4 regions of the Sediminibacillus dalangtanensis genome follow, and region 2 is predicted to be linked to each of the others. Evidence: riboswitches for the same ligand, from Rfam matches in the RefSeq annotation. Region 2 holds a riboswitch; each other region holds the start of a gene.

Region 1 (4,689 bases), 1.3 Mb from region 2:
GCCATTACTGTTGAAGTCAGCAAACCTGCTGATGAGACACTGTTCCAAAAAATCATCTATCTAGTCCAATCTGCTCAGAGTGAAAAGTCACCATCCCAGCTTTTTATCGAACGATTTGAAGGTTCTTATGTGAACGTAGTCTTGCTTGCTGTTCTATTGATGATGGTGATTCCCCCTTTTGTAATTGCTTGGAGCTGGCAGGAAACGATTTATCGTGCCATGGTGCTCCTGGTGGTAGCTTCACCGTGTGCATTGGTCGCTTCCATCATGCCGGCGATGCTATCATCGATTTCCAAAGGTGCCCGAAGCGGTATTCTGTTTAAAGGCGGAATCCATCTGGAAAAACTGTCCCGAATCAAGGTTGTAGCCTTCGATAAGACAGGTACGCTGACAGTAGGGCATCCTCACGTTACCGATGCTTATTTCCGTGATGACGATGTGAGTATTTTAGAAAATATCCGGGCGATAGAAGCGAACTCCAATCATCCCTTGGCTCAATCGATTGTACGATATGCAGAATCACAAAAATACTTCCCGAAGTCTTTACCTGAACAAGTAATCGAGGAACGCGGCCACGGGATTAAGGCAGTATTGGGAGAATCGAGTTGGAAAATAGGCAGTGCTGAATTTGTCGGAAGCGAAGAGGCAGCCGAATTTCAAGGAGGAATTGCCGGTCGGTTGGCTGCAGAGGGAAAGACGGTTGTTTTTGCTGCCGACGAGAGGGGGATCGCTGCAGTGATAGCCCTCAAAGACACGGTTAGACCGGAAACGGCTGCGGCATTAAAAACATTGCAAAAAAATGGCATTACGACCGTTATGCTGACCGGGGACAACGAAAAAACTGCTGCAGCAATAGCAGCGGAATGTGGAATCGATGATTTTAAGGCAGCGTGTCTGCCTGATGAGAAGTTAACTTATATCGACCGATTGAAAGATCAGTATGGAACGGTCGGCATGGTCGGTGACGGCATCAATGATGCACCCGCCCTGGCCACGGCTAATGTGGGAATAGCCATGGGGGCAGGTACCGATGTGGCACTGGAAACAGCAGATATCGTCTTGATGAAAAATGACTTAAGCAAGATCGCCGACGCTGTATCGCTTTCTCGGCGAATGAACAGGATCGTTAAACAAAATGTTTTCTTTTCTGTTGCTGTCATTCTGTTATTGATCATGACCAATTTTCTGCAGCTTCTCGATTTGCCATTAGGAGTAATCGGCCATGAAGGCAGTACGATTCTGGTTATTTTAAATGGGCTGCGGCTTTTGCGCTAGCTGGCAGTCTCCGATTGTCAGCTATGCCAGACTTCATCCGCAATGTTTATAATGTGCTTTAATTTCGCCCACTGTTCTTCTTCTGTCAGCAGGTTTCCTTCTTCTGTTGAGGCAAAACCGCATTGCGGGCTCAAGCATAGCTGATTTTTGTCTACATATTCCGCAGCTTGTTCGATGCGTTTCTTGATCAACTGTTTGTCCTCTAAATTACCGTGTTTGGAGGTGACCAGTCCTAAAACAATTTGCAAATCTGAACGATTGACAAAACGTAGTGGCTCGAATCCACCGGAACGATCGTCGTCATATTCAAGAAATAGACCGTCTACATCCAAACCGCCGAAAATCACTTCAGAAACAGCGTCATAACCACCAGAAGCGGCCCAGGTGGACTGATAGTTTCCCCGGCAAATGTGCATGGTAATGATCAGGTCATCTGGTTTATCGGCAATAGATTCGTTGATACATCGGGCAAAAAAGCGGCTGAGTTCGTCTGGGTCCTGTCCATTTTCACGTATCCGCGCACGTCCGTCTTCCGAGAAGAACAACGACCAGGATGTGTCATCGAGTTGTAAATAGCGACAGCCGGCATCATAAAAAGTTTGGATCGCTTTTTTGTACGCAGTGGTTAAGTCAGCGAAAAAGACTTCCTGGTCTTCATAAGGAGAGTATTCCAGTTTTCCGCGGAAATACAACATGTTGGGACTCGGTATCGTCATTTTGGCGGTATGGTCTCCGGCTATGTTATGTAAAAATTTATAATCTTCCACCATTGGATGCTCGCTGAAATTGACTTTTCCTGTGATTTTAATTCCGCGTGCTTTCGTTTTTGTACCATGGAATTGAATACCGCTTTCCGGTACGTAAGCTTCTACGCCATCAAGTTGCTCCAGAAAGTCGAAGTGCCACCAGGAACGGCGGAATTCTCCGTCTGTCACAGCCTGAAGACCCGCCTGTTTTTGTTTTTCCACTGCCCGGATAATCTCCTCGTCTTCCACGTTTCGAAGTTGTTCTGCTGTTATTTCTCCATTTTGCCGTTGCAAACGTGCCTGTTTAAGCCTTTCCGGACGCAGCAAGCTGCCGACATGATCTCCCTTAAACGGTGGGGTAGGAAGCACGTTTACAGGTTGGTCAAATTGATTTTTTTCCATAAGAATCTTCCTTTCAACTAGTGAGTTAATGTTGGTTCCTAATGATGGTGCTTTTGCATAAAGATAGTAACGTAGATTGGGATTGTGCTTGATTTCCTTCTGTTTGAACAAGGTTAACCAATCGCTCCAGCACAATAGTTATTTGTTTGTTGGAGGCGCCTGTTTCAAGAAACACTATGCATCCTTTTCCCATAGTTGGAAAACAGTACGCAGACTATCATCGCAGGTATTTCCACAGCATGATACTAGCACCCAACTTGTAAAGGAAAGCTGGAAATCACTTTTACCGGTTTTCCTCCACTTAAAAGTGCAAGCCAAAAAAACAAAAAAGAGTCTTCTAAGAAGAAGGCTCTTTTAATCCACGTTCTTCTTATCTGCTAGACACATATGTCTACTGGATTTAGCACCATGCCGAATTTGGCTGGTTGCTGAGGTGTCTTCGGGCCAGTCCCTCAACCTCTCTTGATAAGCGCTTTATTCAATTTGCATGATTAATTGTCATTAACCATACACTAAATGAAAAAGAAACACAACAGAATTTTTCAAATTTTCATTGCTGCAATAAAATGAATGCGCTTCCAATTTATTTCCGCTATAATGATAAAAAGATAGTTAAATAGATTTATAAGAGGGGATGGAATGAAAAAGAGAATAGGTTGGATTACCGGTGGCATTGTGGTTCTGCTAACAGTTGCGCTTCTGGGTGGAAGTAATTATTTTTATAACCAGGGAGTCAATCGGGGGGAACAAGTCGAACTTTATAGCGAAGAGCCACCGGTGTTGCCGAGTAGCGAGGCAGACCGTAAATTGTTGGCAGAAGCGCAGGACTGGTTTGCCGCTAAGAAACTCAAAGAATTGGAAATGACATCCTATGATGGATTGAACCTAAAGGCTCATTATTTGCAAAATCCGCAAGAGTCCGGGAAAGCAGTTATACTGGCACATGGCTATCGAGGTTATGGGCAGCAAATGGGTGACCTAGCCAAATTTTATTATGATCATGGATTTTCGATTCTTATGCCGGATGCACGTGGCCATGGGGAGAGCGAAGGGGATTATATCGGTTATGGCTGGCACGATCGCCTGGATTACCAAGGATGGATAAAACGGTTAATCGATGATTATCGAATGGATAGCATCTTTTTGCATGGTAATTCAATGGGAGCCGCATTAGTATTGATGACCAGCGGAGAAGATTTGCCTTCTCAAGTAAAAGGAATTATTGCGGATAGTGGATATACGGATGTAAGTGAGGAATTGTCTCATCAACTTCGGCATTTGTATCATCTGCCTGCTTTTCCCTTGATATCTATCACTAGTGGTATGACTAAACTTCGCGCTGGTTACTGGTTTGGCGAGGCTTCGGCCATTGAGCAGGTCAAAGACAACACCCGGCCGTTGTTTATTATACATGGCGACCGGGATGAACTCGTCCCCACCGAAATGGCGCATCGATTGTACGAGGCAGCCGATAGCGAAAAACAGTTGTGGATCGTACCGGGAGCTGGGCATACGGATGCTTACGCCGCTGCGACTGCCGAATTTCAAAAACGATTGGAAGCATTTATCGAGTCGGCTCTTGGTTTCTGAAACGGAAAGAATTTTCCTCTTTAACGAAAGGCATCTTTGTCAGGATTGTAAGCGTTTTTGGCAAAGAGGAGAGTTTAGTTATAATAAAAATATATTTGAAACGATACCGTCCAGGTTGTATAGTAAAGGGCATAAAATATGATAATCAAGAGGAGATTTTCATGGGCAGACATTCTAGAAAAGTAGAAATACTTACTGCTGCATCCAAAATCGTCAGCGAACGAGGGATATTTAATCTGACCTTGGAAGCTGTTGCGGAGGAAGCTGGTATCAGTAAGGGAGGATTATTGTACCATTTTCCTTCCAAAGAAGCCCTGGTAGAAGGAATGGTGGAACACTTGACCAATAACTATCGGGAAAAAATCGCCAACAATGCAGAAATGGATCCGGAAGAAAAAGGGCAGTGGGTGCGTGCCTATGTAAACGTCACTTTTAATCAAGTATATCAAAATAAAGACATGAATGCCGGATTGCTGGCAGCAAAGGCGGTCAATGAAAAACTGCTTGATCCCATTCGGGAACTGTATGCTGAATGGCAGCAGGAAATTGAAGAGGATGGGATTGATCCCGTAAAGGCAACCATTATCCGTCTTGCTTCAGATGGTATCTGGCTGGCGGAGTTATTTGATATTTACCATATCGAGCAGGAGAAAAAGGAAGAGGTTTACAAGACACT
Region 2 (4,689 bases):
CAAACAAGTTATGCCAGGCAAATTCGGTGATGACTTCAATCGGAAGTCGGTAGTCTGTATCAGCTCCTGCCCAGCCGGTAAAGCGAAAAAGCGTGTCCTGGGAGCGAAGGTGCTCCATGACGCGTTCATACAAGGCGATAAAGCTGTTTTTATCCATCGGCTTGTTGATAGAACCCCAGTCAACTTGTTCAGCTGCTTCCCCTTCGTTTACAATGAACTTGTCTTTCGGAGAGCGTCCGGTATATTTTCCGGTAGTGACGCTGACGGCCCCATTGGCAGTAATGGTTCCTTCGCCGCGTTTCTCGATGATTTCTACCAGTGCTTCTGTAGAAAGATTGAATTGGCAGTTCTGCAGGATCGTTTTGCCCAATTTAGAAGCGCTTTCATTTGTTGGGTTCACTTGCTCACTTCCTTTGTGTAAATTGATAGCTTGATAACGAATAGTATAACATAATGATTAATATATAACATACTGGTTTACAAAATGAAAGGTGATCGTTAAAATTTCCGCTATTGCTTTATTTTCGTTAAAATAAAGGGAAGGGACTAGTAAAAGCTCAAAAAGGCGGGATAATATGGAACGTAAATCAATTGTACTCTACGATGGCGATTGTTACTTGTGCCGGCAGACAAAACAAGTAATCAAGCTGCTGGACTGGTTTGGCGCTTTTCGATGGCTATCGCTACAGGAATATGAAAAAAGGCAAACCGTTTCGAGTAAACAACGGGAAGTGATAAGGGGAGAAATCCATCTCGTGAAGCCTGATGGGAAAATAAGTACAGGTTACCAAGCTGTTCGATTTATGCTTGTCCGTTGTCCTTTAACTGCACCGCTGGGATTCCTGATGTACCTGCCGTATGCTGAAGTGATAGGAGACCCTCTGTACCGATTGATAGCCAAAAACCGTTATCGTATTTTTAAAAACAAGTGTACCAACGGTGTGTGCAAACTCCCTCAATAGCATAAGTTAATTCCAACCAAAAAGGTGGTAATTTATTGACATTGCCGGCATGTTTCGTTACGATAAAGTGCGAACGGATACTCTCTTATCCAGAGACGGCGGAGGGACAGGCCCGAAGAAACCCGGCAACCATCATGCAGATGAAAAGGTGCCAACCTGATGCAAGGTTTTACCTTGGACGATAAGATGAGAAAGGCCATTTTCCTTTCCTTCTCCTTATTAAGGAAAGGTTTTTTGTTTGATTAGAGGTAAAATACCATGCGCTCATGATTTTATTCGTATAGATGACAAAAAACAGTTTAACGGGAATGGAAATTCACCAGCTTAATGAAATTGTAATAACATACCTAGGAAAGAGCGGTTCCGTATTATTTGATGAAATGAAGGAGGATTTAGCAGAATGACTGCAAATCGTCGATTATTCACCTCAGAATCGGTTACAGAAGGACACCCCGATAAAATTTGTGATCAGATTTCTGACGCCATTTTAGATGAAATTTTGGCAAGTGATCCAGATGCTCGTGTGGCATGCGAGACAACTGTTACTACCGGTCTGGTTTTAGTATCGGGGGAAATCACTACCACTACTTATGTTGATATTCCAAGCATTGTTCGTAAGACAGTGAAAAATATTGGGTACACGAGAGCGAAGTATGGCTTTGATGCGGAAACTTGCGCTGTCCTGACCGCGATCGATGAACAGTCCCCTGATATTGCGGGGGGCGTGGATCAGGCTTTGGAAGCACGCGAAGATACAAGCTACGATGAAGAAATCGAAGCAATCGGTGCTGGTGACCAGGGTCTGATGTTCGGGTACGCAAATAATGAAACGCCAGAGCTAATGCCGCTGCCTATTTCACTCGCCCATAAAATAAGTAAGCGTCTGTCAGATGTCAGAAAGGAAAACATTCTGCCTTACTTGCGCCCGGATGGAAAAACCCAGGTGACAGTAGAATATGATGAAAATGACAAACCAGTAAGAGTGGATACCATCGTCATTTCCACCCAGCATCATCCGGAAATCGAGCTCAAACAAATTCAACAGGACATTAAAGAATTTGTCATTAAGCCGATTGTGCCGGAAGCGTTTCTGGATGAGAAAACAAAGTATTTCATCAATCCAACAGGCAGGTTTGTAATCGGTGGTCCACAAGGGGACGCCGGCTTGACAGGAAGAAAAATCATTGTTGATACTTACGGGGGATACGCCCGTCATGGAGGCGGCGCATTCAGCGGAAAGGACGCCACCAAAGTGGACCGCTCGGCTGCATATGCGGCACGATATGTTGCGAAAAACATTGTGGCAGCGGAACTAGCCGAGTCCTGTGAAGTCCAGCTTGCTTACGCCATTGGTGTGGCAGAACCAGTATCCATATCGATTAACACCTTCGGTACAGGGAAAGTAACGGAAAATGAATTAGTAAAAGCTGTGAGGGAATTATTTGACCTTCGTCCAGCAGGTATTATCAAGATGCTTGATTTGAAACGTCCTATTTATCAAAACACAGCTGCGTACGGACACTTTGGCAGAACCGATATCGAATTTCCTTGGGAAAAGACCGATAAGGTAAACAGTTTGAATGAATTTTTGAACCAGTAAATGTAACAATAGCATAGTTGAAAAGGGTAAAAAACCGAACGATGATTCGAAATTTTAATTATTCGATCTCGTTCGGTTTTTTTATTTTTATTTTAACCTGTGAAGTAACCAATTTCTCTTTTGAATCAATGGTGGTAAACATTCCGGTCCGGCAAGGTGCTTTGCTTAAGCTTGTCGGAGGACCAAACGATGTGGGTCATGCAAGCGTTGCCACAGGACGTGGCGGCTTTAGCCTGTACTCCTTTGAACAGGCGCTTGCGCTTTTCTTTATTGAGGTGGGTATGATGTTTGTGCATTTTTGATACCACAATCCTTTCTACCGATGAGGAGAGGCAGAAAATTTCTGGTTAATTCCGAAACTAATCGATTTCGGCTATCGTCTATAGGTGGAGTTAGCAAAGAAAGGTGGAAAAGAGGGGAGTTATGGAAAAAGGAGAAAAAGAAGATTTCTTAGAAGCGATAATGTTAAAACATGGGGATGATTTGGTAAGATTAGCATTCAATTATGTGAAAGATAAAGAAACTGCTAAAGATATGGTCCAAAATTCTTTCATTAAGTGTTATGAAAACTTGGGTAAATTTCGTTATGATTCAACCATCAAAACATGGTTATACCGGATCACCGTCAATCAATGCAAGGATTATTTAAGGAGTTGGCATTATCGGAAAGTCAAAACCAAAAGTGTGTTTGTGAATGCAATCAAATCTATTTCATCCTTAACAGAAAATGAGGTTATAAAAAAATCAGAATCTGAAGAGATGAAAAGTCTTATGTTCTCTTTGCCCGAAAGCTACAGAGAAGTTATTTATTTATATTATTACAAAGACTTATCCATCCCAGAAATAGCTGAAGTAACTGGTTTGAATCTTAACACCGTTAAAACAAGACTTAGGAGAGGAAAGCAAAGGCTGAAAAATTTACTAGAGGAGGCTGAGGTGTATGGGGAAATTTACTAAGCGAATTTCAAGATATGAAGATGATCATGATTTAACGTTTACGAGAGAAGACAGGATAGAAACACTTAGAAAAATCCATAGGAAACACAAAGGTAACCGAAGGGATTCTTTGTTCTACATTGGTAAACGTTTTGTCGGTCCAATATTAGGCACTTTCATTGCAGTACTTTTATTGATAGGGATTCTTTTACCAAAATTTTATCAAAATGACGGGATAAAACAGCCACTTTCAAACCATGCCTCTGAGCAAGAGCAAGAAAGTACTTCATTTTCCGTCTTACTAATGGGAAAGGATTCAACTGAGAATGATAATATGAGAACGACGGTTCATATTTTATTAACATACAACAGTACGGAGAAAACCATAAAGTTAGTACCGATTCCAAGAGATGCTTATGTGGAAATATATAATGCTGCAGGAGAAAAAAAACATGAGGATAAATTAATGCACGCATATGCTTTTCATTCGTCCCCTGAAGCTGTCTCATCCACAGTCTCAAATCTTTTCGATTTATCTGTTGATTACTATTCCATTTTTTCAGAAGAAGAAATATATGGAGGACTGGAAATAACGGAGGCTGAAAGAAGGGCAAATCATATACAGCTTGGAGATTTACTGGAAGAACAGTTAACCTTTTCGCAGCTAAAAAAGATCGTTGAAGAAAGCGAAACAAATATTCCGAGCGATGTTCTCACCCATTTCAAAATCGAAGAGAGTAATACGGACCCAATAGAGGTGGTTGACTTGGAGAATGGTGTAGAAGAAACTCATATGAATGGTATTTATTATATAAAGATTAAACAAGATACGATAGAAACAACGACCACTAAACTAAAACAGCATATTGGAAACGGATACTAAAGGTCGAGTAACCAGAAATCGAAAAGATAGGATGGGTCTCTGTTCTGAAATTCAATTTCCGCTGTCATTCTGTTTCAACCGCCCGATTGGGCAGGGGGGATGGTTTCATATAATGGCTGTAACCGGCGTATTGAAGAACTTAAGAAATGTTCTAGATGCCAGGCAAAGGAGGTTATTCTTTGAGCCATTTCGAAACGTGCAACAGAAATATTGGGGAAGCCGTCAAAATTACTTGTCAAGATGGCACTGTTCACCGGGGAATCATTGATAGAGTGCACAGGGACCGAGTGTTCATCCGCCCGATTGAA
Region 3 (4,689 bases), 1.2 Mb from region 2:
TCAACATGATCACTACTTTATCATCAAAGACGCCGAGGAAAATTCGGTCATGATTTGTACTTGAGAATGGTGGGGAAGATGTCAGTGAGAAGAAGTTTTCGTTTTCCATCTTCCCTTTCCTTCCTTTTGAAGATATTCAAGGCAAATTCAGAATCGAAGGTTTCTTGCCTTCATCTACAGGGTTTTTATTTATTTTCCTATCAGGCATAGAAAAAACCTGCTGCAAGATAGCACAGTGTAGCAACTCCGGCACCGGCAGCGCAAAATTTCAGCTTATAGTAAGCATATTCAACCAGTGGCAGCTCCATAATGGAGGCTGTAGTAATCGTTGTATCTCCAAGCGGGGAAGTCATGGCTCCAAATGAACCGCTGGCGAACACTGCACCTACTGTCATTATGATCGGTGCATCGGTGGCAGCAGCCAGGGAGAATCCTAAGGGCATAAACAACCCCCACGTCCCCCAGGAAGAACCAATAAAGTAACCTACAGTCGATCCCAGAACAAATAAAATAGCCGGAATCGTAAATGCAGGAAGAAAACTACCCAGCGTTGAACTGACGAACTGTGAAAAACCTAAATCTTCCGCATTCAGTGATAATGCCCAAACAAGGATCAGCAGAATAATTGCCTGCATCATTTGGTTTCCGCCATCCACGAAATGATACAGCAATTCATTTAACGGCAATTTGCGAATCGCATAGAAAAGGAACGTAACCGTCAAGGTTAAGAATACGGCCAGCAGCATGACGAACGTAGCATCGGCTTGCGTAAACGCATCGAATACCGTTATCGCCCCTTTTGCGCGGCCATCTTGCCAAAGCAAATACAATGACAAACCCAAAAGCAGAAATAATGGGACGATGAGATTCCAAGGCTGGGCTTTCACCAATGATAATTCTTTATCAATGCTGGAACGGTGAAAAGGATGATCTTCGTCACCTTCATCTTTGTGTGGTTCTTTTTCAATGGCTTTAGATGTCCAAAACGTACGAGCAAGACCGAACAGAAGCATGATGATGGCAAAAAAATTAAATGGGATACTCATCAAAAATACGCTATAAGCACTCATTTCCAAACCATTTTTATGAATCCCGTTCTCAACAAGTGAGACCATAAAACCGACAAAAGCGGTTGCGACAGGCAAAAGGACAATGACGGATGAAGTAGAAACATCCATCGTAAATCCGACCTTTTGTCTGGAAATGCTCCATTTGCCCAACAATGATTTAACAACAGGACCAATCATCATAATCCGGAACATCGGCATCATAAAAGTAAAAGGCAGGGTCAACCAGATAAGACCTAAAAGACTCCGCTGAGAATGGATTTTCCCCCCTATCCATTCTGAGAATCCTTTGATTCCGCCAGATATCGTCATCATTCCGACCAGTCCACCGAACAAATATAAGAATCCGATAATTTTAATGTTGGTTTCGTCTGACAACGTTTCGACCATATAAGTGACAGCTTGATCGGACGCACTTAACCATCCTGCTTTTAAAAGGATAGAACCTGCCAGGACACCAAGAACAAGACCAGGTAAAATTCTTTTCAACCAAATGGACAGGGCGATAACGATAGAAAACGGTACGATGGAAAGCCACTCGACTGACAATTGGATCCCTCCTTACGTGATCCTTAGGATTCCCATATAAAGACGTACAATACCTGTCCATCTGTATCTCCAAGCCAAGGTTTAGGCGGTGTAAAAAAAAGGAGGGGATAATTATTCTTACTTGACAACTAGGAATAGTTGCAATTAAGATGTTTTATACAATTGTATATTCTTATCAAGAGAAGTTTAGGGAACTGGCCCGATGATACTTCAGCAACCTCTGTACACAGAAAGGTGCTACATCCAGCATGCTTGAGAGATAAGAGTTAGCAGAACCTTCCATCTTTCTCGGAAGGTTTTTTTGTGTGATATGAATGCCGTCTTGGCCAACAAGGAAAGGGGGAAGTTGAGTGAGAACATTGAATGGAAAAATAGCCGTAGTGACCGGCGGTGCCAGAGGAATCGGCAAAGAGATTGTCAAAAAGCTGGAAGAGGCTGGGTCCACGGTGATTGTTGCCGATAAAGGAATACACGCTGACAAGCTTCAAACTCTTCAATTTGCTGTTGATGTGACGGACAGGAGAGCTGTGGAGCAGTTTTTCCAATCCGTCACCAATAGGTTCGGTACAATCGACATTTTGGTGAATAATGCCGGAATATCCACGATGGCAGAAGTAGTGGAAATGGAGGAAGAAGATTGGGATTCGGTCATGGATGTGAATGCGAAAGGGGTTTTCCTTGCCAGTAAATATGCTGCGAAACAGATGAAAACAGCGGGGAATGGCGGCAAAATCATCAACATATCCTCTCAAGCAGGGAAAAACGGTTATCGGTACATGGGAAGTTATGTTGCTTCTAAGCATGCTGTCCTTGGATTGACAAAAGTTATGGCTTTAGAACTGGCAGCCGACAATATCCTGGTGAATGCCGTGTGTCCAGGCATTATTGAAACCGAAATGAAACGTACAGAACGGGTCTGGGGAGGCGAACTACGCGGTGTGGAAGCAGCTGCGATCGAGGCAGAAGACCATTCCCAAGTCCCTTTGGGAAGAACCGGGTCTCCAGAGGATGTAGCAGACACCGTATTATTCCTGGCATCAAATGCAGCGGACTATATTACCGGTGAAAGTATCAATGTTACAGGCGGAATGACCATGAATTAAGAATGCTTTTTGTCTGAGAAAAAGGTATAAACTGCGCAGTAACTTCCTTTGTAGTCCTTGGGCCTTTTTATAGTAGTGACGTAGTCCAGCGCTACGGAAATACCTTACGCTTTCCGCGGGCAGCTGGTGAGCTTCCTCAAGCTAACGCTCTGCGGGATCTCACCGAGGCCTTTGCTCCCGCAGGAGTCTACAGGTATTTCCTCCGCTGGTAGGGGATTTCTGAATTTTGGTTAGGGGGATACCACATGTTAGCTCTATTTTAGTGCTTTTTCACCTATAATTCAGAAATCTATCTTAAGCGGCGGAAAATGCGACACTCCTGGGGGAAGAGCAGCTTCCGAAGACCCCGACGGCTGGGTCTGCGTCTTCCGGTTAAGCTCTGTGGCGGGTTTCCTCGACCCAAGGGGCAAAGTGGCATATTCAAGTAGAATCCTAGCTGAGGTGCTGCCCCCGGAAAGGAGGGTTGTCCGCAGCACTGGACTTTCACTCAACTTCATTAATGCGCAGTTTTTATCCACCGCTCACCTATTGGGTAAGGTGCAGCAGTCTAAAAAAATAGTTATTTCGAACGGGAGGAGACGAGAAAATGAAAAAGGGAAAAATAGAGGGGAATCCTTATGCATTGCTGCCGTTTCTTGTGTTTGTATTGTTATTCCTCGGCACAGCATTAATTACAAAGGATTTCAGCAGTATGCCAGTAGTGGTGGCGATTTTGATTGCCGGCTTGTTTTCGCTGACTATGAACCGTAAAGAAAGCTTTGCCAAGAAAGTCGAAGTGTTTTGCAGGGGTGGAGGCGACCATAATATTATTCTGATGGCACTTATTTTTATATTGGCCGGTGCCTTTGCTTCCGTGGCAGAAGCTACAGGTGGAGTTGACTCTATTGTCAGTTTGGGCACCTCGATATTACCGGCGAATTTGCTGATGGTCGGTTTGTTTGTAGTCAGTTGTTTTATCTCTATATCAATGGGAACATCCACTGGGACAACTGTCGCGATCGTACCTATAGCTGTGGGTGTCGCGCAACAGACTGGCATCGATACTGCAATGGCCGTCGGTGCAGTCATCGGTGGTGCCATGTTTGGTGATAACTTATCGATGATTTCAGACACAACCATTGCAGCAGTTAGAACGCAGGAGACCAACATGAAGGACAAATTCAAATCAAATTTCTTTATCGTTCTGCCGGCGGCTATAGTAACTGCCTTGATATTGGCGTTTATCCCGGTCGGGGAAGCTGCTGTGAGTCCAGAGCAAAGCTATCAGCTAATCACGGTCCTTCCATACCTGGCTGTTCTTGTCATCGCCCTGCTGGGTGTGAATGTACTGCTGGTCCTTGTCGGTGGAATCGTCTTTTCCGGAATAGTCGGCCTGGCAAATGGCTCCTTTGATTTCTATGGCTTGCTAGGTGTCATTGGAGATGGGATAGTCGGAATGGAAAACTTAGCAATCATCGCCATCTTGATCAGTGGCATGGTGGAAATTATCAAACATAATGGCGGAATCACATTCCTGCTAAATTACATTGTCAGCAAAATTAAAACCAGGAGGGGAGCGGCATTCGGAATTGCCGGTTTGGTTAGTACGGTCGACGTTTCGACTGGTAACAATACCGTTTCCATTTTGATGTCGGGTCCGTTGGCAAAAGATATTTCGACGAAATATGGAATAGAGCCTAAGCGATCTGCAAGTATTCTCGACTTGTTCTCTTGTTGTTTCCAAGGTCTAATTCCATATGGTGGACAAATGCTTGCAGCAGCGGGATTGGCTTCGATTTCGCCTGTGTCCATCGTTCCTTTTGCCTTTTATCCGATGTTAATTGGAATTAGCGGGATTATTGCCATCTTTGTTTTGTATCGCAAGCGTACTGATTCAGCTAGTGATGATGCTGTAACGGAACATCAGGTTTAATCTAATCGTTTTCTACCTACCAAAGCATTATAAGCCGTTTACCGTAAAGCCCAGAGCA
Region 4 (4,689 bases), 1.7 Mb from region 2:
CACGCCAGGAAACTCCCCATATCTGCATACGGATAATTCCTCCAGCATTTCCGTCATAGTAATGATGAACCATATAATCAATACCTCTGTCTTTCAGAAAGTCCTGGCCGCCCGGACCGATTTGGTTGTCCAGATTTCCCAGGATCACTTCTCCTCCTCCTTCTATCAAAGGGACACCATTTTGATCAACGTATGGCCCTGTAATCGACTCGGATCGTCCGACAGCAATTTTGTATGTACTGCTAAGTCCTGCACAGCAACGATCCCAGGAGGTAACCAAGTAATAGTAATCGCCCTTTTTGAAAATAGTTGGTGCCTCAATGGCATTATGTTCAGTTGTTGATGCTCTGCTTGCCAGTGTATATACTGGTCCTGTCGGCGTTGTCATATTCTGCAACTCTTGCAAATGGATACCGCTGAAATGGGAACCGAACACCAACCACCACTTTCCGTTGTCATGAAATACCATGGGGTCAATCGCGTTATACTGCTCCTGCCCCGGAGTAGAAGTCAGTACCGGCCCCTTGTCTATCCAGCTTTCAGGATCTTCAGGAGTACGTGTTGTGGCAACACCTATTGCAGAACGATTCGTACCAAAAGTGGAAACAGCATAATATAAATAAAAGGTATTCCCCTTTTTCACAACGTCAGGTGCCCATAAATGACTTACTCCATACGACTGCACCCAATCGGGTGCTGGTACTTCTCCGATAGCTTCCCAGGGGCCGCCTATAGTTCCGTTCGACTTTCGCAAATATATACCGCCCGGGTCGTCCGGGGTTCTGGCGATACCCGTGGAAGCGACATAATAGGTGCCGTTATCTTTAAATAAAGCCGGATCATGAACAGGGTCATCGACCACCCCTTCGACGTAATCCCCAATATCTCCTGACATCGGCACTTTACCAACGGGCGGCTTTCCATTTGCCACCACAACCTGTCCATCGCTCTGATCTTCAACTCCATAGGAAAACGCCGCGAGAACAAACAAAGCCATCATGAATAAAACGATTCTTTTTTTCACCATGTAACCTCCTGCTTTTTATCTCACGTAAAGCCTGGCCTGCACAGTGTCAGTAGGCAACGTCACTTTTTGGCCAGGAATCCCAAAATAAGGCTTCCCGTCCTTTTCCCAAAACAACTGTTGTACTCTTGCATGGCGATTATGGTCATATAGAGGATTCCCAGTGATGTGCTTGTATGGACGAGCATGATAGACAATGAAGTCAATCCCCTTATCATCTACAACGAAACTGTTGTGACCTGGTCCATATTCCCCGGTTACCTCTGATGATTGAAAAACAGGCTCTTTTTCTTTATACCAAGATTCTTTCTTAAGAAGGTCACTGTCCGATTCTGCTGAAAGCAGTCCCATCGCATAGCGGTCATCTGTAGCGCTTGCTGAATAGGCAATAAATACTTTCCCATTCCGTTCAAGAAACGCAGGGCCTTCGTTTACATGAAACCCTTGTTGCTCCCATTCAAATTCCGGTGTGGCCAGTAAGACTTGCGGTCCCACGATAGTCCAGGGATTTTTCATCTTCGCAATATAGAGGTTGGAAATGGTATCATTGTTTACCTTTTGCGCCCAAACAAGATAGCGGTCTCCGTGATGCTCAAAAGTTGTAGCATCGAGTGAAAAGCTTTGGAAATCGGTGTTTATTGCTCCTTTTTCGACCCATTCACCTTCTAATGGATTGGCGTCTGAACACTCTAGAACGTACGGACGAATCGCCCATATATCCTCTTGATCACCGGCTGCAAAATACATATACCATTTTCCATCAATGAAATGTATTTCCGGAGCCCAAATATGCTCTGACATTATCCCACTTTCATGTTTTCTCCAGATTACTGTTTCTTCCGCAGTCCGAAGCCCTTCGATTGTCTTTGCTCTTCTTAAAACAATCCGATCATAAAGCGGATAGGAACCGGTAAAATAATAGTAGCCATCTGTATGTTTAAGTATATAAGGGTCTGCTCGTTGTTCAATCAATGGGTTGACAAACGATGACTCAACTATTTTTCCGTGAATGGTATGCCATCCTGGGGTGGAATACATTTCTTCAGTTATCGTCTCCCACTGTACACAAAAATCCCCGGTTACTCCTCCTTCCATCTCCAATTTCACTGTTCCGGGTAAAACCGGTTCCATTCCTGTTTTCGTTTCAACTGTAAACGATTCCACTGTTGGATTTTTCATTTTCTCCCTCCTTCTTTTTCCATTATACACTCGGTTATTCATACGTACAACTATGATATTTTAGTTAATATACATTTATACGTACTTACGTATTACAAGTAGAAATGATGCCAACTCTTACAGTCTTCTGGCTAGAACTTTACAGGCATTACAATAGAGCAGGAACAACAGCCTTTCTTGACAGGATGTACTCGTGGTGGGATAATGCAAGCATCTATAGAGAATCTTATACTCTTATCAAGAGAAGGTGGAGGGAATGGCCCTGCGAAGCCCGGCAACCGGTGAATAGACTCACACGGTGCTAAATCCTGCAGCACTGCTGCAAGATAAGAGGAAGAGCCGGCACGCAACCTCTTCCTTTTGTGGAAGAGGTTTTTATATGGAGATGGATTATTGTTATATTAATAGAAAGCGAGGTGCTTACATTGAGTTCAATCCAAGTGCAAGGTGCTCCTGCCATCTATCATTGTTATCAAGGGGTATTGGAATTACTTCCTAAAAAAATTGCGGAACAACGATTTTCCCGCGGGCTGCTGCTGCATGGCGTGAAATCATGGGAAGCAGCGAAGCGTCACTTTGTCGATCCCGGAGTGCCGCTGACCTACCTATCTTATCATCATGAATGCACCCATGAAGAAGCCGGCCGGATTGGCAAAACAGCTCTTAAGGAAAATTCCGAGTTCATTATCGGAGTAGGCGGGGGGAAAGTTCTGGATTTGGCAAAAGCAGCCGGAAATCAAACAGGACTGCCAGTGATTTTGATCCCGACCTTGGCCTCGAACTGTGCAGCCTGGACACCGCTTAGCGTATTTTATGACCAGGAGGGGAACTTCGAAGAATACATTGTTTTTCCTCGAAGCACCTGGATGGTGCTCGTGGAGCCGAACATACTGATCGAGTCGCCATCTTCCTTTTTACGTGCAGGAATCGGGGATACTATCGCCAAATGGTATGAGGCTGACGTACTAACACGCGATCTTCCGACAAAAGCGATTCCCTTAGAAATCGCGTTGCAGGCTGCCCGCCTTTGTCGGGATACTTTGCTTACAGAAGGCACGGAAGCACTGAAGGCACTCAAAGCCGGTTCGGTCACTGATTCATTTAAACGGACGGTTGAAACCATCATTATGGCCGGAGGAATGGTGGGAGGTTTCGGGGATCAATACGGACGCATTTCAGGGGCCCATTCCATTCACAATGGATTAACCCACTTGCCGGAAACCCATTCGATTCTGCACGGAGACAAAGTTGCCTATGGTATTTTGGTTCAATTAGCGTTAGAAGGGCGACCGGATGAAATCAACAGACTGCTTCCGCATTATCGGGAGCTGGGGCTGCCAACAAGCTTGTCCGATTTAGGCATTGAACCGGAACGGAAGGGTGCAATAGAAACGATTGCCGCTGCCGCGACAGCGCCGGGAGAGTCGATTCATTTGATGAATATAACGGAAACACATCAGGTGGCAGACGGCATTCAACAGCTGGAACAGTGGCTGGAGAATGCGGCTCCGTAATCGGCAATAAGGAAAGGGGACCGGACCATTCATGAAGCAGACCTACGCACTAATCCAAATGGACATCGCTTTCGGTGATCCGCAAACCAATTTCCGGCATGCGGAAGAACTAATTAGAGAAGCGGTGGAGAAAAGAGCACCAGATACCATTCTGCTGCCGGAGCTTTGGACAACTGGATATGACTTGACACGCCTCGATGAAATCGCTGATGAAGATGCCAATGTGACGATTGCATTTCTGAGCAGATTGGCAAAGGAACTGGACATTAATATGATAGCAGGCTCGGTAGCCAATCGAGTGGACGAAGCGACAAGCAACACCTTGCTAGTAGTTGCCCGGACAGGGGATATTATCAAGCAATATAGCAAAGCGCATCTGTTCCGATTGATGGACGAGGAAAAATATTTAATAGAAGGAAACAGCGACGGAACTTTTGTATTGGAAAACCAAAAGAGTGCAGCGGTTATTTGCTATGATATCCGTTTTCCGGAATGGATCCGGACGCACATGCTGGATGACACAAAGGTTCTCTATGTCGTCGCTGAATGGCCGAAACAGCGCATTGATCATTGGCGGGCTCTCCTGATCAGCAGGGCTATCGAAAACCAATGCTTTGTGGTTGCCTGCAACCGCTCCGGTTCTGATCCTAATAACGAGTTTGGCGGAAATTCCATGATTATCGGCCCATGGGGAGAAGTTCTTGCAGAAGCAGGGCTGGAGGAGACGATTTTGACGGGAACCATTGATTTGGAGGAAGTAGAGAAAATCAGAGCGACCATTCCGATATACAGCGACCGTCGGACTGACTTATACAAACTGAAATAAGTGAATCTCAAGCAGAAATAAAGCCTGGATAGCATCCAGGCTTTGTGATAATATCATTATTTAGGCCGTTATCGTTGTTTTAGGCTTCCTTACCAAGGCCATAATACCAGCAATTAAGTACAACACTGCCGGAATCAGACTCATTC

Evidence for each region. A riboswitch is a leader RNA that binds a small molecule or an ion and turns the genes downstream of it on or off. The one in region 2 is predicted to bind S-adenosylmethionine.
Region 1: it holds a riboswitch for S-adenosylmethionine, as region 2 does, so the genes downstream of both, ERJ70_RS06520 (5-methyltetrahydropteroyltriglutamate--homocysteine S-methyltransferase) here and metK (methionine adenosyltransferase) in region 2, are expected to answer to the same signal.
Region 3: it holds a riboswitch for S-adenosylmethionine, as region 2 does, so the genes downstream of both, ERJ70_RS07295 (SDR family NAD(P)-dependent oxidoreductase) here and metK (methionine adenosyltransferase) in region 2, are expected to answer to the same signal.
Region 4: it holds a riboswitch for S-adenosylmethionine, as region 2 does, so the genes downstream of both, ERJ70_RS01105 (iron-containing alcohol dehydrogenase family protein) here and metK (methionine adenosyltransferase) in region 2, are expected to answer to the same signal.

Annotation. Positions count from the first base shown of each region.
Region 1 covers NZ_CP046956.1:1,275,290-1,279,978, forward strand. The annotation lists gene ERJ70_RS06515 (heavy metal translocating P-type ATPase) at 1-1,275, shown strand, start outside; gene ERJ70_RS06520 (5-methyltetrahydropteroyltriglutamate--homocysteine S-methyltransferase) at 1,293-2,423, opposite strand; SAM riboswitch class I at 2,791-2,895, opposite strand; gene ERJ70_RS06525 (alpha/beta hydrolase) at 3,063-4,013, shown strand; gene ERJ70_RS06530 (TetR/AcrR family transcriptional regulator) at 4,175-4,689, shown strand, end outside.
Region 2 covers NZ_CP046956.1:2,618,134-2,622,822, reverse strand. The annotation lists gene pckA (phosphoenolpyruvate carboxykinase (ATP)) at 1-400, opposite strand, end outside; gene ERJ70_RS13165 (thiol-disulfide oxidoreductase DCC family protein) at 576-962, shown strand; SAM riboswitch class I at 1,045-1,150, shown strand; gene metK (methionine adenosyltransferase) at 1,363-2,562, shown strand; gene ERJ70_RS13155 (hypothetical protein) at 2,604-2,864, shown strand; gene ERJ70_RS13150 (sigma-70 family RNA polymerase sigma factor) at 2,986-3,519, shown strand; gene ERJ70_RS13145 (LCP family glycopolymer transferase) at 3,503-4,381, shown strand; gene ERJ70_RS13140 (hypothetical protein) at 4,561-4,689, shown strand, end outside.
Region 3 covers NZ_CP046956.1:1,426,203-1,430,891, forward strand. The annotation lists gene ERJ70_RS07285 (VOC family protein) at 1-64, shown strand, start outside; gene ERJ70_RS07290 (Na+/H+ antiporter NhaC family protein) at 201-1,616, opposite strand; SAM riboswitch class I at 1,786-1,882, shown strand; gene ERJ70_RS07295 (SDR family NAD(P)-dependent oxidoreductase) at 1,967-2,719, shown strand; gene ERJ70_RS07300 (Na+/H+ antiporter NhaC family protein) at 3,306-4,631, shown strand.
Region 4 covers NZ_CP046956.1:193,312-198,000, reverse strand. The annotation lists gene ERJ70_RS01115 (arabinan endo-1,5-alpha-L-arabinosidase) at 1-1,027, opposite strand, end outside; gene ERJ70_RS01110 (family 43 glycosylhydrolase) at 1,043-2,203, opposite strand; SAM riboswitch class I at 2,435-2,536, shown strand; gene ERJ70_RS01105 (iron-containing alcohol dehydrogenase family protein) at 2,629-3,717, shown strand; gene ERJ70_RS01100 (carbon-nitrogen family hydrolase) at 3,749-4,543, shown strand; gene ERJ70_RS01095 (DUF4064 domain-containing protein) at 4,604-4,689, opposite strand, start outside.